2 regions of the Ideonella flava genome follow, and region 2 is predicted to be linked to the other one. Evidence: riboswitches for the same ligand, from Rfam matches in the RefSeq annotation. Region 2 holds a riboswitch; the other holds the start of a gene.
What was found. Region 2 has a riboswitch for S-adenosylhomocysteine ahead of ahcY (adenosylhomocysteinase). Riboswitches for the same ligand answer to the same signal wherever they lie in the genome.
Positions count from the first base shown of each region.

Region 1: another riboswitch for S-adenosylhomocysteine. It lies ahead of metH (methionine synthase); the one in region 2 lies ahead of ahcY (adenosylhomocysteinase).

Region 1 covers NZ_JBPZHD010000003.1:118,001-127,557, reverse strand. The annotation lists gene ACS5PM_RS07420 (alkaline phosphatase D family protein) at 1-1,110, shown strand, start outside; gene ACS5PM_RS07415 (capsule polysaccharide biogenesis protein) at 1,094-3,217, shown strand; partial or broken gene ACS5PM_RS07410 (capsule polysaccharide biogenesis protein) at 3,620-4,729, shown strand; gene metH (methionine synthase) at 4,786-7,560, opposite strand; S-adenosyl-L-homocysteine riboswitch at 7,632-7,744, opposite strand; gene ACS5PM_RS07400 (hypothetical protein) at 7,839-8,453, shown strand; gene ACS5PM_RS07395 (HD-GYP domain-containing protein) at 8,531-9,557, shown strand, end outside.
Region 2 covers NZ_JBPZHD010000017.1:95,489-105,045, forward strand. The annotation lists gene ACS5PM_RS30220 (2-dehydro-3-deoxygalactonokinase) at 1-499, shown strand, start outside; gene ACS5PM_RS30225 (2-dehydro-3-deoxy-6-phosphogalactonate aldolase) at 515-1,183, shown strand; gene ACS5PM_RS30230 (SMP-30/gluconolactonase/LRE family protein) at 1,204-2,106, shown strand; gene ACS5PM_RS30235 (LysR substrate-binding domain-containing protein) at 2,267-3,223, shown strand; gene ACS5PM_RS30240 (OmpW/AlkL family protein) at 3,287-3,898, opposite strand; gene metF (methylenetetrahydrofolate reductase [NAD(P)H]) at 4,108-4,962, opposite strand; gene ACS5PM_RS30250 (TlyA family RNA methyltransferase) at 4,970-5,746, opposite strand; gene ahcY (adenosylhomocysteinase) at 5,857-7,290, opposite strand; S-adenosyl-L-homocysteine riboswitch at 7,380-7,455, opposite strand; gene ACS5PM_RS30260 (aminotransferase class V-fold PLP-dependent enzyme) at 7,467-8,693, opposite strand; gene ACS5PM_RS30265 (HAD-IIB family hydrolase) at 8,731-9,546, shown strand; gene ACS5PM_RS30270 (DNA glycosylase AlkZ-like family protein) at 9,551-9,557, opposite strand, start outside.

The DNA of each region.
Region 1 (9,557 bases), on a different contig from region 2:
ACGAAGGAGAAGGCGGCCGCCGCCTTGCGCAGCGCGGCCACGCCTCGGCCGGATTTCGGCCTGATCATCGGCGACCTCGACCACTCCGATCCGGCACGCGAACCCGGCACGCAGGATTACCTTCCGCCGGAAGACGCGCCGACCGTGGTGGCCAACCTGCGCCAGATGCGGCGTGCGATGCGCGACCCGGCGCGTCCGGTGGGCGCCGATTTCGTGAAGGCCTTCGTCGCCTCCAAGACGCCGCAGCAGCTGCAGATCCCGCTGTACTACGTCTGGGACGACCACGACTTCTGCATGAACGGCGCCGACGGCGCCTGCCCCTTCGGCGACCCGGCGCGACAGGTCTACGCGGAGTACTTCGTCCCGGCGGCCGACAACGGGCTCGCGGGATGCGCAGGGGCTGCCGGTGGCGTCTGGCAGCGCTTCACCCACGGCGGCCTGGCCGAGTTCTTCCTGCTCGACGCCCGCAGCCAGCGCGGCCGGGCTGGCACGACGATGCTGGGCGCCTGCCAGAAGCAATGGCTGCTCGACGGGCTGGCGGCCTCGACCGCCTCCTGGAAGTTCATCGTCTCCCCGGTGACCTTCAATCCCGGCACCAAGCCCTGGGATGCCTGGGGGGCCTTCGGGGCCGAGCGTTCGGAAGTGCTGGACTTCATCGCCGCCCACGGCATCCGCAACGTGGTCGTGCTGAGCGCCGACATCCATTCCGGCGGTGCGCTGGACGACGGCAGCCATGCGGGCCTGCCCGAAGCCTCGGTGCCGCACGCCAACATGCCGTCGACCTGGGTCGACACCTACTGCCGGCTGGACCCGAACGACAGCCGCGTGCTCCTCAGCGCGGGCGGCACCTGGACCAAGGGCGGCCTGGTCGACCCCAACCTGCAGGGCGCGACCGTCGCCTGCCTGGGCACCGACTACTCGAAGAAGCGGGTCGGACCGCTCGGGCCGCCGCCGTACCCGCTGCCCGGGGCTGCCAACCCGGGCTACCTCAAGGTCGACGTGACCGCCAGCACGGCCACGCTCCGCGTGATGGACTCGGCCGGCCAGCTCCGGCGCGGCTATGCTGCCGACGGAAGTCCCGTGGACATGACCCTTGAGCTCGCTCGATAGCCCGGACAACCCTGCCCTCGAAACGCCGAGGCCGCTGACGGCCGAGGCGGGCGCATCCTCCCCTCGCGAGGATCCGCTGGCCGGCTGGCGGCGCGCGCTGGTCCACGGCGGGGCGCTGCTGACCCGGCAGCCGACGCTGCCGGAACTGCTGCCCGAAATCGAATTGATCAATCGCCGCCAGGCCGGCCGGCGCCGCCCCGACGGCGTGCTGGCCTGGGGCCGCAAGCCCAGTGCGCGTCACGCCGAGGCCTGGGCGGCGGCTCGCGGGCTGCCGCTGATCCGCCTGGAGGACGGCTTCCTGCGCTCGGTCGGGCTCGGCAACGAAGAGCCGCCGCTGTCCATCGTCGTCGACGACCTGGGCATCTACTACGACGCCGGCGCGCCGTCGCGCCTGGAGCGCTTGATCGCCAGCCCCCTGAACCCGTCGCAGCAGGACCGGGCCCTGGCCCTGGCCGCGCAGTGGCGGGCCGCACGCGCTTCCAAGTACAACCAGGCGCGCGAAGCGGCCGCGCTGGTGCGTGAAGGCGACGTGCTGGTGGTGGACCAGACCTTCGGCGATGCGTCCATCGCCTACGGCGTTGCCACGCCCACCAGCTTCCACCGGATGCTCGAGGCGGCGCTGGACGAGCAGCCCGCCGCACGGGTGCTGCTCAAGGTCCACCCCGATGTGCTCGCTGGTCGCAAGCGCGGCCATTTCGCGCAACTTTCGCCCGGCGCGGCAGCCCGGGTCCAACTGTTGGCGAGCCCGGCCCATCCGTGCGGATTGCTGGAGCGGGCCCAGGCGGTCTACACCGTGACTTCCCAGATGGGTTTCGAGGCCTTGCTCTGGGGGCGGCCAGTGCGCTGTTTCGGGCTGCCGTTCTACGCCGGCTGGGGCCTCACGCGAGATGAGCTGCCACCGCCGGCCCGACGTGGAGGCGCCAGCGCCGCCGCGCTGTGGCATGCCGCGCTCGTCGACTATCCGCGCTACCTCGATCCCGAGACGCGGCAGCGTTGCGAACCCGAACGCCTGCTCGAGTGGATCGCCCTGCAGCGGCGCATGCGCGAGCGCTTCCCTGCGCAGATGGTGGCCGTGGGCTTCTCGCGCTGGAAGAAGCCCATCGCCCGCGCCTTCTTTGCCGGCAGCGAGCTGCGGTTCCAGGGGGCCAACAAGCCTCTGCCCGAGGGCGCCGGGCTGGTGCTGTGGGGCCGGCGGCCGGTGCCGCAGGGCCAGGCGGCGGCGGTGCAGGTCCGGCTGGAAGACGGCTTCCTGCGCTCGGTGGGGCTGGGGGCCGACCTGGTGCGGCCGCTGTCATGGGTCATGGACGACGTCGGCATGTATTACGACGCCACCGCGCCGTCGGCGCTGGAGCAGGTGCTGGGCGGGGCCGAATTCGACCCGGCCTTGTGCGCCCGGGCGGCGGCCCTGCGCGAGCGCATCCTGGCCGCGGGCCTGACCAAGTACAACGTGGGCCAGGCGTCGTGGCAGCGGCCGCCGGTCGACCGGCCCGTGGTGCTGGTCGTGGGGCAGGTGGAGGCCGACGCTTCGATCCGCCTGGGCGCGCCCGGCCTGCGCTTCAACCTCGGCCTGCTCAAGGCGGTGCGCGCCGCCCGCCCGGACGCCTATCTCGTCTACAAGCCGCACCCCGACGTCGTGGCGCAGCTGCGCGACGCCGGCCGGGGCGAGGGCCAGGCGGCCCGATGGTGCGACGAGATCGTTGTGGACGCTCCCATGGACCAGGTGCTGCGTCAGGTCGACGAAGTGCACGTCATCACCTCGCTCGCCGGCTTCGAGGCGCTGCTGCGTGGCAAGCCCGTGACGTGCTGGGGTTGCCCGTTCTACGCCGGCTGGGGGCTGACGGACGACCGCGAGCCCATGCCGCGCCGGCGGAGGCGCCTCAGCCTGGATGCGTTGGTCGCCGGCGCGTTGCTGCTGTATCCCACCTACGTCAGCCGCGACACCGGGCACTTCACGACGGCCGAGCGGGCGCTGGACGAGCTGCAGGCGTGGCGTGCCCGGGGAGTACCGCCCGTGGCGTCCCAGGTCTCGATCGGCCGGCGGGCCTGGCGATGGACGCTGAGGCACACGGTGGCGCTGCGCCGGCTGTGGACAGGCGAGGCCCGCTGACACCTGAAGCGCACATTCGGCGCTTCTTGCAGCAGGTGAGCGATGTTGGTGCCTGCTGCGCACCGGTCTGGCCCACGCAACTCGTCACAAGCCTGTTCGTGCTGTACTGCACAATCGTCCGGCCAAGGTGGTGCCCCCGAAGCTGTCCGTGTCGGATTCGCGGCCGAAGACACCGTCAACAAACATCAAATACGGGCCAGCTGACACCAATTCGTGGGATCGTCACCTCGCGCTCCCCTGCCTAGAGTGTCACAGTGAATCGTCACCGAGCGCCGCGTGCGCACCGGCCGGGGCGTCCGATCCGGCGGGAATGCGGGTTGCCAGGTCTTCAAGCTTTACCCCATACGGTCCAGGGTGTCGCCACCCTGACCGGCACCACGGACCGTTGTTCGAAGTTCTCCGATGATTCCGACCTCCCTAGACCGCCTGCTCTGCCAGCGTCGGACGCTGCTGTTGCAGGGTCCGATGGGGCCGTTCTTCGAGCGGCTGGCGGTCACGCTCGGGGCCCACGGCCAGCAGGTCTGGAAGGTCAATTTCAACGCCGGTGACGACCTGTTCTTCCGCGGCGAGCAGGTGATCCAGTTCCGCGAGCCGATGGACGAGTGGCCGGCGCGCCTGCGGCGCCTGGTGGCCGAGCTGAGGCTGGACGCGATCGTGCTGTTCGGCCAGTCGCGCCGCATGCACCAGGCAGCGATTGCCGAAGCCGAGGCCCTGGGGATCACGGTGTTCGTGTTCGAGGAGGGCTATGTCCGGCCCGACTACGTCACGCTGGAGGTCGGCGGCGTCAACGCCGCTTCGTCGCTGCCGCGCGATCCGGCCTTCTATCGCGACCTGAATGCCGAGCCGCTGCCTGCACCGGTTCCGACGGGCCAGAGTTTCCGCGCCGTCGCGGCGGCGGCCATCGCCTACTCCATGGCGCGCGCCTTCGGCCATGCGCGCTACCCGCACTACCGCCACCACCGCTCGATAGCGCCGGTCAGCCAGGGCCTGAAGTGGGCCCACGGAGCCTGGCGAAAGTGGTGGTACCGCTATGCGGAGCGGGAGATGCAGGCCTTTCTCAGCGCGCCGGAGCAGCACAAGCGCTTCTTCCTGGTGCCCCTGCAGGTCTACAACGACAGCCAGATCCGCCGCCATTCCCGCTACAAGAGCGTGCCCGCCTTCATCCGCGAAGTGCTGGCCTCCTTCGCGGCGCATGCGCCTGGCCACCAGTTGCTGGTCTTCAAGCACCATCCCCTGGATCGGCCGTACAACGACTACACCCGCCTGATCGCCCGCGAATCCCGCCGCCTGGGCATAGACGCGCGGGTGCACTACATCCACGACCAGCACCTGCCCACGCTGCTCAAGCATGCCTGCGGCGTCGTCACGGTGAACAGCACCACCGGCCTGCAGGCGCTTTACCACGGCACGCCGGTGATCGCGCTGGGGGAGTGCATGTACGCGATCGAGGGCCTGGTCCACCCCGGGCCGCTGGACAGCTTCTGGGCCGATCCCGGCCCGGTCGACAGCGAGCTGTTCCAGCGCTTTCGCACCTACCTCGTGCGCGAGACCCAGCTGAACGCCAGCTTCTACGCTGCGGCGCCCGGGCTGCCGTCCATCACCGAGACGAGCCGCCGGCGTGCGGTGGCCTCCGAAAGGCCAAGCGCCGCGCCCCAGGCCGCCAGCTGGTCCTCCCCGACCCGCCCGACATTGAAGTAGGTCGACTGGGGGTGGGCGAGGTAGAACCCGCTCACGCTCGCCGCCGGCGTCATCGCCAGGCTTTCGGTCAGGCCCATGCCGATCTCGTCGGCGCCCAGCACGCGGAACATGTCCGCCTTCACGCCGTGGTCCGGGCAGGCCGGATAGCCGGGGGCGGGGCGGATGCCGCGGTACTTCTCGGCGATCAGCTCCTCGGTGCTCAGTTGCTCGTCCGCGGCATAGCCCCAGAGCTCGGTCCGCACGCGCTGGTGCAGCCGCTCGGCGAAGGCTTCGGCCAGGCGGTCGGCCAGGGCCTTGAGCATGATGGACTGGTAGTCGTCGTGCAAAGCCTCGAACTCGGCCGCCTTGGCATCGGCACCGATGCCCGCGGTGACGGCGAACAGGCCGACGTAGTCCGGCTGCGTTCCCTTCGGAGCGACGAAGTCGGCCAGCGAGCGGTTGGGCCTTTTCACGCCGTCGATCACCGGCCTTTCGCTCTGCATGCGCAGCGGCGCCCAGCGCAGCAGCACCTGCTCGCGCGACTCGTCGGCGTAGACCTCGATCACGTCGTCGTCCACCGTGTTGGCCGGGTACAGGCCGATCACGCCCTGGGCCTGCAGCCAGCGGCCGTCGATGATCCTCTTCAACAGCCTCTGGCCGTCTTCGAGCACCTTGCGCGCCGCGTCGCCGACGACGGGATCCTGCAGGATGGCGGGGTAGGGGCCGGCCAGGTCCCAGGTCTGGAAGAAGGGGCCCCAGTCGATGTGCTGGGCGAGCTCGGCCAGGTCGTAGTGGCGAAACAGCCGCCGGCCGATGAAGCGCGGCTTCGCGGGCGGGGTCGACCAGTCGATCGGCGTCTTGTTGGCGCGGGCCTGCGCGAGCTTGACCAGCGGCGTGGCCTTCTTGCCGGCGTGCAGGGTGCGCACGCGGTCGTAGTCGGCCTTGAGCTCGTCGACGTAGGCGGCGGCGCGGTCGTCGGACAGCAGCTCAGAGCACACGCCCACCGCGCGGGACGCGTCCGGCACGTAGACGACCGGGCCCTCGTAGTGAGGCGAGATCTTGACGGCGGTGTGCACGCGGCTGGTCGTCGCGCCGCCGATCAGCAGCGGCAGCTTCTTCTCGCGGAACCAAGCGTCGCGCTGCATCTCGGCCGCTACGTGCTGCATCTCCTCCAGGCTGGGCGTGATCAGGCCCGACAGGCCGATGAGGTCGGCGCCCTCGGCCCGCGCCTTCTCGAGGATGTCCTGGCAGGCGACCATCACCCCCATGTTGACGACCTCGAAGTTGTTGCACTGGAGCACGACGGTGACGATGTTCTTGCCGATGTCGTGCACGTCGCCCTTGACGGTCGCGATGACGATCTTGCCCTTGGCCTTCGTCTCGCCGCCGGCGGCCGCCAGCGTGGCCTTCTCGGCCTCGATGTAGGGCAGCAGATGCGCGACCGCCTGCTTCATCACCCGGGCGCTCTTGACCACCTGCGGCAGGAACATCTTGCCGGCGCCGAAGAGGTCGCCGACGATGTTCATGCCCGCCATCAAGGGCCCTTCGATCACGTGCAGCGGCCGACCTTGCCGGGCCTCGATGGCACGCCAGGCCTCTTCGGTGTCCTCGTTGATGAAGTCGGTGATGCCGTTGACCAGGGCGTGCGACAGGCGTTCCTCGACCGGCGCGTTGCGCCAGGCCAGGCGCGTCGAGTCATCCTTGGCGGCGCCCTTGACCGCCTCGGCGATCTCCAGCAGCCGCTCGGTCGAATCCTTGCGGCGGTTGAGCACCACGTCCTCGACGCGCTCGCGCAGCTCGGCGTCCAGTTCGTCGTACACGCCGACCATGCCGGCGTTGACGATGCCCATGTCCATGCCGGCCTGGATCGCGTGGTAGAGGAAGACCGTGTGGATCGCCTCGCGCACCGGCTCGTTGCCGCGGAAGCTGAAGCTCACGTTGGACACGCCGCCCGAGACCTTGGCGCCTGGCAGGTTCTGCTTGATCCAGCGCGTGGCCTGGATGAAGTCGACCGCGTAGTTGTCGTGCTCCTCGATGCCGGTCGCGATGGCGAAGATGTTGGGGTCGAAGATGATGTCCTCGGGCGGGAAGCCGACCTCCTCGACGAGGATGCGGTAGGCCCGGGCGCAGATCTCGGTCTTGCGGGCGAAGGTGTCGGCCTGGCCCTGCTCGTCGAAGGCCATGACCACCGCGGCCGCGCCGTAGCGGCGCACGAGGTTCGCCTGGCGCTTGAACTCCGCCTCGCCTTCCTTCATCGAGATGGAGTTGACGATGCCCTTGCCCTGCAGGCACTTCAGCCCGGCCTCGATGACGCTCCACTTGGACGAGTCGACCATGATCGGCACGCGCGCGATCTCGGGCTCGCTCATCGCCAGCTTGAGGAAGCGCTCCATCGCCGCCTGGCTGTCGAGCATCGCCTCGTCCATGTTGACGTCGATGACCTGGGCGCCGTTCTCGACCTGCTGCCGCGCCACGGCCAGCGCCTTCTCGTACTCGCCGGCGAGGATCATCCGGGCGAAGGCCTTGGAGCCGGTGACGTTGGTGCGCTCGCCGACGTTGACGAAGAGGGTGCCGGCACCGATAGACACCGGCTCCAGGCCCGACAGGCGCATGGGCGGCGGGGCGACGTTGGCGGAGCGTTCGGCGGAGGAGGCGATGGCGTTCATGGCGGCGGAGGGGACAGCGGGGAAAGGGCCGCGACCACCACCACGGCTCACCCGCGGCGGCCGCGCTGCGGCCCGGGTGAGCGCCGTTGGAGCGCCCGGCGGGCTGCCGTGCGCACCGTGCCGAGCCTGGCGGCGCAACCGGCGGCAGTCTCGCGGGCACGCCGTCGCAACGCTCCTCGGACGGTTCAGGGATTCTACGCAAGCCCCCATTCACCCAGCCTGACGACGCTTACACCTGGACGCTCGCTACCGGGCAGGCTGTTTGCTCGAATGCCGCCATGACTCCCGGCCGTCTTCTTTCCCGCCTCGGGCTGTGCCTGCTTCTGCTTGCAGCGCTGCAGGCCTGCCGGACGACCCAGCCGGCCACGACCCCGTCGCCTGCGCCGGGGGCTCCGGAGGCGGTCGAGCCCTCTCCCGGCAAGCCCGCCATGCCGCCCGATGCCCCGCTCGCCGCCGAGTCGCGGTGGCTGGGCGAGCTCTTCGCGGGCACGCCGGTGCAGGTCAGCGGCGAGCGTGACGGCAGCGTCCGGCTGGTGGTGCCGATGAAATACGCCTTCGATGCTCCGGCGGCCGCGGCGCCCAAGCCGCCCTTGCAGGCGGTGCTGGACAAGCTGTCCCAGAGCCTGAAGCGCCAGCCCGCGGCCAGGCTCCAGGCGGCGCCGCCCTCGGGCAAGGCCTCGGCCGAGCGCATGGCGGCGATCCGCACCCATCTGGCCGGGCGCGGCGTGCCGAGCTGGCGCGTGGCCGCGGCCGCCTCGGCCGAGGATGACCAGGTGCTGCTGCGCCTGGTCGCGCCGGCCGGGGGCTTGCGCAAGCTGGACGACGCCACCCTGCCGCCGGCGCCGCGCGTCGTGCCGCCCCCCGCGGCGGCCGCCAGCAGCGCCTCTCGCTGAGCTCAACTTCCCCGGTCGGCGGCCGAAATCCCCGGAAGGCCCGGCCGCCCCGCGCGACGGGCCGGTGCCTGTCCGCCATGAAACTCGTCCCCATCACCCCTGACGGTCTCGCTCCGGGCATTCCGCTGGCCTTCTCGCTGCGGGATGTCAACGGCCAGGTGCTCGTGCACCGCGGTTCGGCGATCGCCGATCCGCATCAGCTCGGCTACCTGCTGGCGCGGGCGCTGTTCATCGAGGAGGGTGAGAAGGACCTGGTGCAGCGCCAGCTCAACGCCCAGGTCGACCACCTGCTGCGCACCGGCGAGGCGACGCTGGCCGAGATCGCCGCGCTCAAGCCCGACTACGAACGGCGCGCCGTCGAGCTGCCGAAGCCGGGCGAGCGTCCGCTCGAATGGCCGGATCTAGAGGCCCGCGCACGCGTCCTGCTGAGCGCCCCCGGGTCCGGTGCCGACACCCGCACCTCCCGCTGGGAGCAGCGCCTGGACGAACTGGCCGAGGAGATGCTGGCGAGGCTGCAGCGGCAGGTCGATGCGACGCTGCTGCGCTTCTTCCACGCCGCCGCCAGTCGGCCCGAAGACTACAGCACGCTGCACGCCATCCTGGTGATGCTGTTGTGCGCGCTGGCCGGGCCGCGCCTGCCCGGCTGGCAGCCGCAATGGCGGCGGCCGCTGACCCGCGCGGCCCTGTCGATGAACGTCGGCATGGTGCCGCTGCAGAACGAACTGGTCCGCCAGACGCGGCCCCTGAGTCCGGCCCAGCGGGTCCAGGTGGATGCCCATGCCGCACGCGGCGTCGAGCTGCTCGCGTCGGCAGGGATCGAGGACCCTCTGTGGCTGCAGGTGGTGCGCCATCACCACGACGCCCCCAGCGGATCGCTGGATCGCCTGGAGCCCGGCCTGCGGCTGGCGCGACTGATCCAGCGGGCCGACCGCTATGCCGCCCGACTGTCGGCCCGGCGCCACCGCGCGGCGCTGTCGGCCAAGGCGGCCGCGCAGGCGGCCTTCTTCGACGAAGGAGGCCACCCCGACGAGGCCGGGCAGGCGCTGCTGGCCGAGACGGGTCTGCATCCGCCCGGCGCGTGGGTGAAGCTGACCTGCGGCGAGA
Region 2 (9,557 bases):
GATGCTGGTCCTGCCCGGCACCCATTCCAAGTGGGCGCGATTGCAAGGCGGCCGGGTGATGAGCTTCGCCACCCGCATGACCGGCGAGTTGTACGCCGTGCTCCGCCAGCACTCGGTGCTCGGCCGGCTGATGACCACGCCATCGCGTGACACCTCCGACCACACGGCCTTTGACAAAGGCGTGGCCGCCGCGCAGCGCAACGGCGGACGCGACCTCGCACACCAACTGTTCGCCACCCGCACGCTGGGCCTGTTCGGCCTGTGCCAGGCCGACGATCTGGGCGACTTCCTGTCGGGTCTGCTCATAGGCCACGAACTGGTGGCCGGCCTCGCACAGGCCGACCCACGCCGGCCGCTGGTCCTCGTCGGCGAGCCCGCGCTTTGCGAGCGCTATCGCCGCGCCCTGCAGCAGCTCGGCCGCGAGGACGTGAGCCACATCGATCACACGGCGCCAGCCGGCCTGTGGCAGCAGGCGCTGTCGGCCGGCTGGGTGCACTGAACCGGAACCCTCTTCATGTCCAACCTGCCTGACCGCGACCCCGGCCCTGTGCCGTCCCCTCGCCTCGAAGCCGCGATGGCCAGGCTGCCGCTGGTGGCCATCCTGCGCGGGCTCACGCCGCAAGAGGCGCCGGCCATCGGCCAAGCGCTGGTCGATGCCGGCTTCAGCCTCATCGAGGTTCCGCTGAATTCCCCGCGGCCTTTCGAATCGATCGCAGCCTTGCGCGCGGCGCTGCCGGCCGAGGTGCTGCTGGGCGCCGGCACGGTGATGACCATCGAAGAGATCGCGGCGTTGCAGGCCGCCGGCGGCGAGCTCGTCGTGATGCCGCATGCCGACACGGCGTTGATCCGCGCCGCGAAGGCTCAAGGGCTGCTGTGCATTCCCGGTGTGGCCACGCCTACCGAGGCCTTTGCCGCGCGCGCGGCCGGTGCCGATGCGCTCAAGCTCTTCCCGGCCGAGGCCTTGCCGCCGCCGGTGCTCAAGGCCTGGCGCGCGGTGTTGCCGCCGGCCTTGCGCGTGCTGCCCGTGGGCGGCGTGACGCCCGAGAGCCTGGCTGCCTGGCGCGCTGCCGGGGCCGGTGGCGCGGGCCTGGGATCGGCCTTGTATTCGCCTGGCCGCAGTGCGGCTGAAGTGGCGGTCCGTGCACGTGCTTTCGCGCAGGCCTGGCACGGCCAGGCCGGATGACTCATCGCGAACGTCTGTCCATGTCGATCATCGAATCCAACGAAGCCGTCGCCAGCCTGGCGCTGCAGGCGCGGTGCACGCTCGGCGAGGGCGTGCTGTGGGATACGGCACGCCGGCGCTGGCTGTGGACGGACATCGAGGCATCCTGCCTGTGGCGCTGGGCCGGCCCGGGGCACGCGCCCACTCGCTGTGCGCTGCCGGACAGGCTGGGCTCCTTCGCCCTGTGCCGTTCCGGCCGGCTGCTGCTCGGCCTGGCCAAGGGCCTGGCGTGGGGGCGGGAGCAGGGCGAGCGGATGGAGATCTCGCCCCTGGTGCCGGTGGAAGCCGCCGAGCCGCGCACCCGCATCAACGATGGCCGCACCGACCGCCAGGGCAACTTCGTCTTCGGCACCTTCAACCAGTCGCCGGAGCGGCGGCCGATCTGCGGCTTCTACCAGTTCTCGCGACGCCATGCCCTGCGCCGCCTGGCTCTGCCGGCCGTGGCGATCGCCAACAGCATCTGCTTCAGCCCCGACGGGCGCACGATGTATTTCACCGACACCGCGCAGGGCCGCATCCTGCAATGCGACTACGACGCCGATGCGGCGAAGGTCGCGAACGTGCGCGAGTTCGCGCGGGTCACCGGGGGCGGTCCGGACGGCTCCATCGTCGACGCCGAAGGCTGCCTGTGGAACGCGCAGTGGGGCGCGGGCCGCGTCGTTCGATACGCCCCGGACGGCGAATGGCTGATGTCGGTCGGCCTGGCCGCGCCGCACGCCAGCTGCCCGGCCTTCGGCGGCGAAGGGCTGCACGACCTGATGATCACCAGCGCCCGCGCCGAGATGGACACGGCCGCACTCGCCCGCTCGCCGGAATCCGGCAGCTTGTTCCACTTGCACTTGCCCGGCGTCACCGGCCTGGCGGACGCCTTGTTCGAAGACTGATCGACGCAGCGGCCGGCCGCAGGAGCTTGCCTATACTGACTCGTTCCTGGCCAGTGCCGTGGGACGTTTCATCCATGCGGCCGACATCCTCATCGACGACAGGCGTTCGCCGCCGTACCACGAGTGAACTCCAGCGGATGAGGCGTCCGCGCCGGGCCCCATGACCGATCCGCGATCCGACCGCTTCATCCGCTCGCGCCTGAAGACGCGTCACCTGGTGTTGCTCAAGGAGCTCGGCCAGCACCAGTCCATCCTTCGCGCGGCCGAGGCGGCGAACCTGACCCAGCCGGCGGCGTCCAAGCTGCTGTCGGAGCTGGAACAGACGCTGGGCGTCACGCTCTTCGAGCGGCTGCCTCGCGGCGTGGCACCCACCTGGTACGGCGAGGTCATGATCCGCCGCGCGAGCGCTGCGCTGGCCGAGATGAGCCTGGCGCACCAGGAGGTGATGGAGCTGCTGTCCGGCATGACCGGGCGAGTCGCGATAGGCACGGTGCTCACGCCGGCGACGTCGCTGCTGCCGCAGGCCGTGCAGCGGCTCAAGGCGCGGCACGAGCGCCTGCATGTGGCGATCGAGGTCGACGCCAGCAAGCCGCTGGTCGAGCGGCTGCGGGCCGGATCGCTCGACATTGTCATCGGCCGCATCCTCGATCCTTCGGTGGCCGATGAGCTGGTCTTCGAGCCGCTGGCCGAAGAGCCGCACCGTCTCGTCGTGCGCGCCGGGCATCCGCTGTGCGCCTGCGAAGGGATGGGCGTGCAAGAGCTGGTGGACCAGGGCTGGATCCTGCCGCCGGCGGGGAGCATCCTGCGGGATCGCCTCACGGCGATGTTCGTCTCCCACGGTCTCGACATGCCGGCGCGCACGGTCGAGACGGCGGCCCTGCCGGTCACGCTCGCCTTGCTGGCCGGTGGCGACATGGTGGCCGCGTTGCCGCAGGAGGTGGTGCGTGCCCAATTGGCGGCAGGGGTGCTCGACGTGCTGCCCTTCGACCCCCGCCTCACCCTGGACGCCTACGGGCTCGTGACCCGCCGCCAGCACGCGCTGTCGCCTGGGGCGCTGGCCCTGCTGGAGGTCCTGCGGGAAGTGGCCGCCACACGACCGCTCAACCCGCTTTCCTGAGGCGCCGGCGCGAAGAATGTCCCGTCGGCCCGGCTCGCGCCGATCCGGGGCCGGCCAGCGAGGTCAGAACCGCTTGCCGACGCCGATGCTGGCCAGCCAGGGGTTGATCTTGAAGTCACCGGCCTTGACGCCGAAGGACGACACCTCGGTGCCGATCTGCACCTTCTTCACGTCCACGTTGATCAGCCAGCCGCCGCCGATGGGCACGTCGGCGCCGATCTGCGCTGCCAGGCCGAAGCTGTCCTTCTTCAGTGAGGGCTGCAACTGGGCCTCGACGGCGGGATCCCAGCTCACGTCCGAGATGTGCGTGTAGTTCACCCCCAGGCCCACGTAGGGCCGCCAGCCGCCCAGGCCGATGAAGTGGTACTGCGCGGTGAGCGTGGGCGGCAGGTGCTTGAAGCTGCCGATCTTCGCGCCGCCGGACCTCACGTCCTGCTTCTGCGGGTAGGTGAGGATCAGCTCCAGTGCGAAGCTGGGGTTCAGGAAGTAGCTGATGTCGACTTCGGGAATGACCTTGTCGTTGATCGACAGGTCCAGGCCGGTCGAGTCGTCGTTCTGCGAAGTCAGGCTGACGGCGCGGGCGCGGACGATCCAGTCGCCCGTGTCCTGGGCCTGCGAGGCCAGCGGGACGAGCGTGGCGGCGGCCACGGAGAGCGCGATGAGAGGGCGCTTCATGATGGGAACACTCCTTCTGGGTTGCAATGGACATGGCGCTTGGGCCATGTCGCCATTGCATCGAAAGAGCGCCTTGCGGCCCTTGCCGTCCCGCAAGCGGATCCGGCATAACCCGCAACAGCCGCGGTGCCTTGATCTGGCTTAAGAAGGGCTGTCGCCGCGCGATGCGGCGGCGCCACAGCGCGGCAGGCGATACCCGAGCACGGTGCTCAGAGACCCAGCCGGCGGCAGACCTCGAGCGTGAGCGCGCTCTGGTTCAGCGTGTAGAAGTGCAGGCCCGGGGCGCCGCCGGCGATCAGCCGCTCGCACAGCCGCGTCACCACGTCCAGCCCGAAGGCACGGATGGACGCGGTGTCGTCGAGGAAGCCCTCCATCTTCAGCGCCGCCCAGCGCGGGATCTCTATGCCGTCGCGCGCGGCGAACTGGGCGATGCGCGCGTAGTTGTGGATGGGCATGATGCCCGGCACGATGGGCACGGTGACGCCCATCGCCCGCACCTCGTCGACGAAGTGGAAGTAGGCGTCCGGGTTGAAGAAGAACTGGGTGATCGCCGAGGTCGCGCCGGCCTGGACCTTGTCGACGAAGAACTGCAGGTCGCGGCGGGCATAACGCTGCTGCGGGTGGTACTCGGGGTAGGCCGCGACCTCGATGTGCCAGTCGGCGCCCTGCGTCTCGCGGATGAAGGCCACCAGTTCGGAGGCGAAGCGGAACTCGCCGGCGGTGGCCGTGCCGCTCGGCAGGTCGCCGCGCAGCGCGACGATCCGCCGGATGCCCTGGGCGCGGTAGGTGGCGAGGATCTCGGCGATGCCTTCGCGCGTGGAGCCGACGCAGCTCAGGTGAGGCGCGGCCTCATGGCCGAGGGCCGCGATGTCGCGCACGGTGGCCAGGGTCTTTTCGCGCGTCGAGCCGCCGGCGCCATAGGTGACGCTGAAGAACTCCGGCTTCACGGCGGCGAGATCCTGCACCACGGTCTTCAGCTTCTCGCTGCCGACGGGGGTGTTGGGCGGGAAGAACTCGAAGCTGATCGGCACGCGCTTCGGTTCGGGGCGGGAAGTGTCGGTCATGGTCGGATCAGGTCGGGGTCACTGGGGAGGAGGCCAGTCGCGCCTCGATGAAGAACTCGCGGTTGCCGTCGCCGCCGGTGGTGGGGCTGTCGCGCCAGGCCACCACCTCGAGCCCGATGCGGCCGCAGGCCTTGCGCAGGCGGGCCTCGACGTGGCCGTAGGCGGAGGCGTCCTTCACGAGGCCCTTCTTGCCGATGTCGACCGGCTGCAGCTCGAACTGGGGCTTGACCAGCAAGAGCAGCGTGCCGGTCGGTGCCAGCAGGAGGGTCAGCGCGGGCAGCACCAGGGTCAGGGAGATGAAGGACAGGTCGCCCGTGATGAAGTCGAAGCCGGCCGCCGGCATGGCGGCGCCGATCTGCTCACGGGTCAGCGAGCGCGCGTTGACGCCTTCCAGCGCGGTGACGCGCGGGTCGGCCGCCAATCGCGGGTGCAACTGGCCGTGGCCGACATCGACGCCCACCACGTGCGCCGCGCCGGCGGCCAGCAGCACGTCGGTGAAGCCGCCGGTGCTCTGGCCCACGTCGAGCGCCACGGCGCCGGTCAAGGGCAGCCCGCTTTCGCGCAGAACGCCCTCGAGCTTCAGGCCGCCGCGCGATGCCCAGCGCAGCTCGGCATCGTCGGTCAGCTCGATCTCGCAGCCTTCGGGCAGGTCTTCGCCGGCCTTCTTTGGCACCAGCCAGCCTTGCGGCCCGAGCCAGCGCACGGCGCCCCGATCGATCAGCCGCTGGGCGGCCGACCGGCTGGGGGCGAGGCCCTGTGCAACTAGGAGTTGGTCAGCGCGCATCCGCGTCTCGGTGCTCCCGCGCTACCAAGCGGCTGCCGCGGATCCGGCTTTGCCGGGCCGCTGGCTGCGCCCCTCGAGGGGGAGCGCCGCAGGCGCTACGGGGTGGGTCGTCAATACCTGTAGGTGTCCGGCTTGTAGGGGCCGTTCTTGGACACGCCGATGTAGGCCGCCTGCTCGTCGGTGAGCACGCTGAGCTTGGCGTTGAGCTTCTTCAGCTGCAGCCGCGCGACCTTCTCGTCCAGGTGCTTCGGCAGCACGTAGACCTGGCCGACCCGGTAGGCCTCGGGCTTGGTGAAGAGCTCGATCTGCGCGATCGTCTGGTTGGCGAACGAGCTGGACATCACGTAGCTCGGGTGGCCGGTGCCGCAGCCCAGGTTCACCAGGCGGCCCTTGGCCAGCATGATGATGCGCTTGCCGTCCGGGAAGATGATGTGGTCGACCTGCGGCTTGATCTCTTCCCACTGGTACTTCTCGAGCGAGGCGATGTCGATCTCGTTGTCGAAGTGGCCGATGTTGCAGACGATGGCCTGGTCCTTCATCTTCGCCATGTGGTCGTGGGTGATCACGTGCTTGTTGCCGGTGGCGGTGACGAAGATGTCGCCCTGCGAGCAGGCGTCGTCCATGGTGACGACGCGGTAGCCCTCCATCGCGGCCTGCAGGGCGTTGATGGGGTCGATCTCGGTGACCCACACCTGGGCCGACAGGGCACGCAGCGCCTGCGCCGAGCCCTTGCCCACGTCGCCGTAGCCGGCCACGACGGCGATCTTGCCGGCGACCATCACGTCGGTCGCGCGCTTGATGCCGTCGACCAGGCTCTCGCGGCAGCCGTAGAGGTTGTCGAACTTGCTCTTGGTGACGGAGTCGTTGACGTTGATGGCGCGGAACAGCAGCGTGCCCTTGGCGCTCATCTCGTTCAGGCGGTGCACGCCGGTGGTGGTCTCTTCGGTCACGCCGATGATCTGGGCGCTCTTGCGGGTGTACCAGGTGGGGTCGATGGCCAGCTTGCCCTTGATGGCGGCATACAGCTCGCGCTCTTCCTCGCTGCCCGGGTTGGCCAGGACGCTGGCGTCTTTCTCGGCGCGCTGGCCCAGGTGCATCAGCAGCGTCGCGTCGCCGCCGTCGTCCAGGATCATGTTGGGGCCTTCACCCTCGGAGCCGGCGTTGCCGAACTCGAAGATGCGATGGGTGTAGTCCCAGTAGTCCTTGAGCGACTCGCCCTTGTAGGCGAAGACGGGGGTGCCGCGGGCGACGAGCGCCGCGGCGGCGTGGTCCTGCGTCGAGAAGATGTTGCACGAGGCCCAGCGGACCTGCGCGCCCAGCGCCTGCAGCGTCTCGACCAGCACGGCGGTCTGGATCGTCATGTGCAGGCTGCCGGTGATGCGAGCGCCCTTCAGGGGCTGGCTGGCGGCGAATTCCTCGCGGATTGCCATCAGGCCGGGCATCTCGGTCTCGGCGATGTTGATTTCCTTGCGGCCCCAATCGGCCAGGCCGATGTCGGTGATGGCGTGGTCCGCGGCGGCGGGCTTGAGAACGGCTGCGTTCATGGCAATGACTCCGGTCGGTCGAAATGGGAGCGACCCGCAAGGGCGACGAGACGATGGAGCCTGGTAGGCACGCATCACCACGCAGTTCATGCGGGTGAGCGCCGTTGCAAATGTGGAGTTCCGAGCCTGGGGCCGGTAGGCGGCCTTGCAACGCTCCTCGGAACGAGGGACGGATTCTAACCGCCGCGAAGGCGCGAGTCGATGACGGATGCCACGCGCTCGATGTCCTCGTCGTCGTTGTAGGCCTGGGCCGAGATGCGCCACCAGAGCGCCTCGTCGATGGCCAGGATCTGCGCCTCGATCGAGTGCTCGAACAGCAGCCAGTCCTTCAGTGCTGTCGCCGCAGCGGCGCCATGGCCCAGCGCCGGCGGCAGCGGCACGCTGACCATGCTGCCGACCATCCGGCGCGGTGTGAGCCAGGGCAGGTTCCAGCGTTCGCACAGGCGCTCCGCTGAACGCCAGGCCAGCCCGTGGTTGTGAGCCCACAGGGCCTCACGGCCGCCCAAGGCCTCGTCGATGAAGGCCAGGCCCGCTGGCGCGCACAGGTAGGGCGTGGGGTCGCTGGTGCCGACCCAGTCGAACTCGGCATGCCAGCCCAGGCCCGAGCCCCAGGAGGTGACGGTGGGATGCAGATCATCGCGTCGGGCCGGCGCAGCCCAGAGCACGGCACAGCTGCGCGGTGCGAAGGCCCACTTGTGCAGGTTGGCCGCATAGAAATCGACGCCCAGCGACGGGATGTCGACCGGGACGGCGCCGGGTGCATGGGCGCCATCGGCCAGCACCGCCACGCCGCGTGCGCGGCAGACGGCAGCCATCTCGGCAAGCGGCATGAGCAGGGCGGTCTCGGGGCTCACGTGGTCCAGCACGGCCAGGCGGGTGCGCGGCGTGAGCGCGGCCTCGACGGCGGCCACCAGGGCGGCGGCATCGGCGCCCGGAAAGGGCAGCGCTGTCGTGCACACGGTCGCTCCGGCGCGAGCCGCATGGTGTGCCGCGGCGCGCGCCACGCCGCCGTAAGTCCGGTTCGTCACCAGCACCTCGTCGCCTGCGGCGAGGCGGAAGGACGACAGCACGGCATTGGCGCCGGTGGTGGCATTGGCCACGAAGACCAGGTCGTCCCCGGTCACGCCGAGCCAGGGTGCGACGGCGGCGGCCGCGGCCCGCAGGCGCTGGCGCGGCCGCCCATCCGGCCCCGCACCACCCGGCTGGCCCTGCACGCCAATCGGCGTGATCTCCCGCAACAGCATGCGGGCCGGGTGACGCTCGATCTCGTCGCGCAGCGCAGCCTGCGCGGCCAGCACTGCGAGCGGGGTGGCGCCGACCGTGCCGTGGTTGAGATAGGTGGCGGCCGGGTCCAGGCTCCACAAGGGCAGCAGGCTGCGACCGAAGCGTGGCGGGGTGTGCATGGCGGGCGATTTCAGCACGCATGGGACACTGCCCGCCATGCCCGATCCGACCGCGACGCCCTTGCCGGGCGCCACGCCCTGGTCGCAGGTCCCGCGCGCGCGGCTCGTCCGTATCGCCGGCCTGCTGACCGACATCGACGACACCTTGACGCGCGACGGCGCGATCGAGCCGGAGGCGCTCTCGGCGCTGCGGTCGCTGGCGGATGCCGGCGTGCCGGTCATCGCCATCACCGGCCGCCCGGCGGGCTGGAGCGAGCCCTTCGCGCTGGCCTGGCCGGTGGCGGCGATCGTGGCCGAGAACGGTGGCGTGATGCTGCGCCGTGATGCTCAAGGCCGGCTGCGGCACGATTTCGCTCAGGTGCCGGACGAGCGGGAGCGCAACCTCGCCCGGCTGCGAGACGGCGCCGCCGCCGTGCTACGCGAGGTGCCCGGCGCCACGTTGGCCCGCGACAGCGCCGGCCGCCTGACCGACATCGCTATCGACCACAGCGAGTTCGAGCACCTGCCGCCGGCCCGGATCGACGAGGTCGTCTCGGTCATGCAGGCCCACGGCTTGAACGCGACCGTCAGCTCCATTCACGTCAACGGCTGGATCGGCGAGCACAGCAAGTGGACGGCCGCCGCGTGGGCCGTCGAGGAAGTCGTCGGCCGCTCTTTCGAGCCGGGGGACTGGCTCTACGTCGGCGATTCGACCAACGACCAGCTGATGTTCGAGCGAGTGCCGCTGTCCGTCGGCGTGGCCAACATCGCGCGCTTCTGGAGCGAGCTCATCGTCAAGCCGGCCTACGTGACAGCCGGCGAGCGCGGGCGAGGCTTTGCCGAGGTCGCTGCTGCGCTGCTCGCGGCGCGTTGAACGCTCAGCCT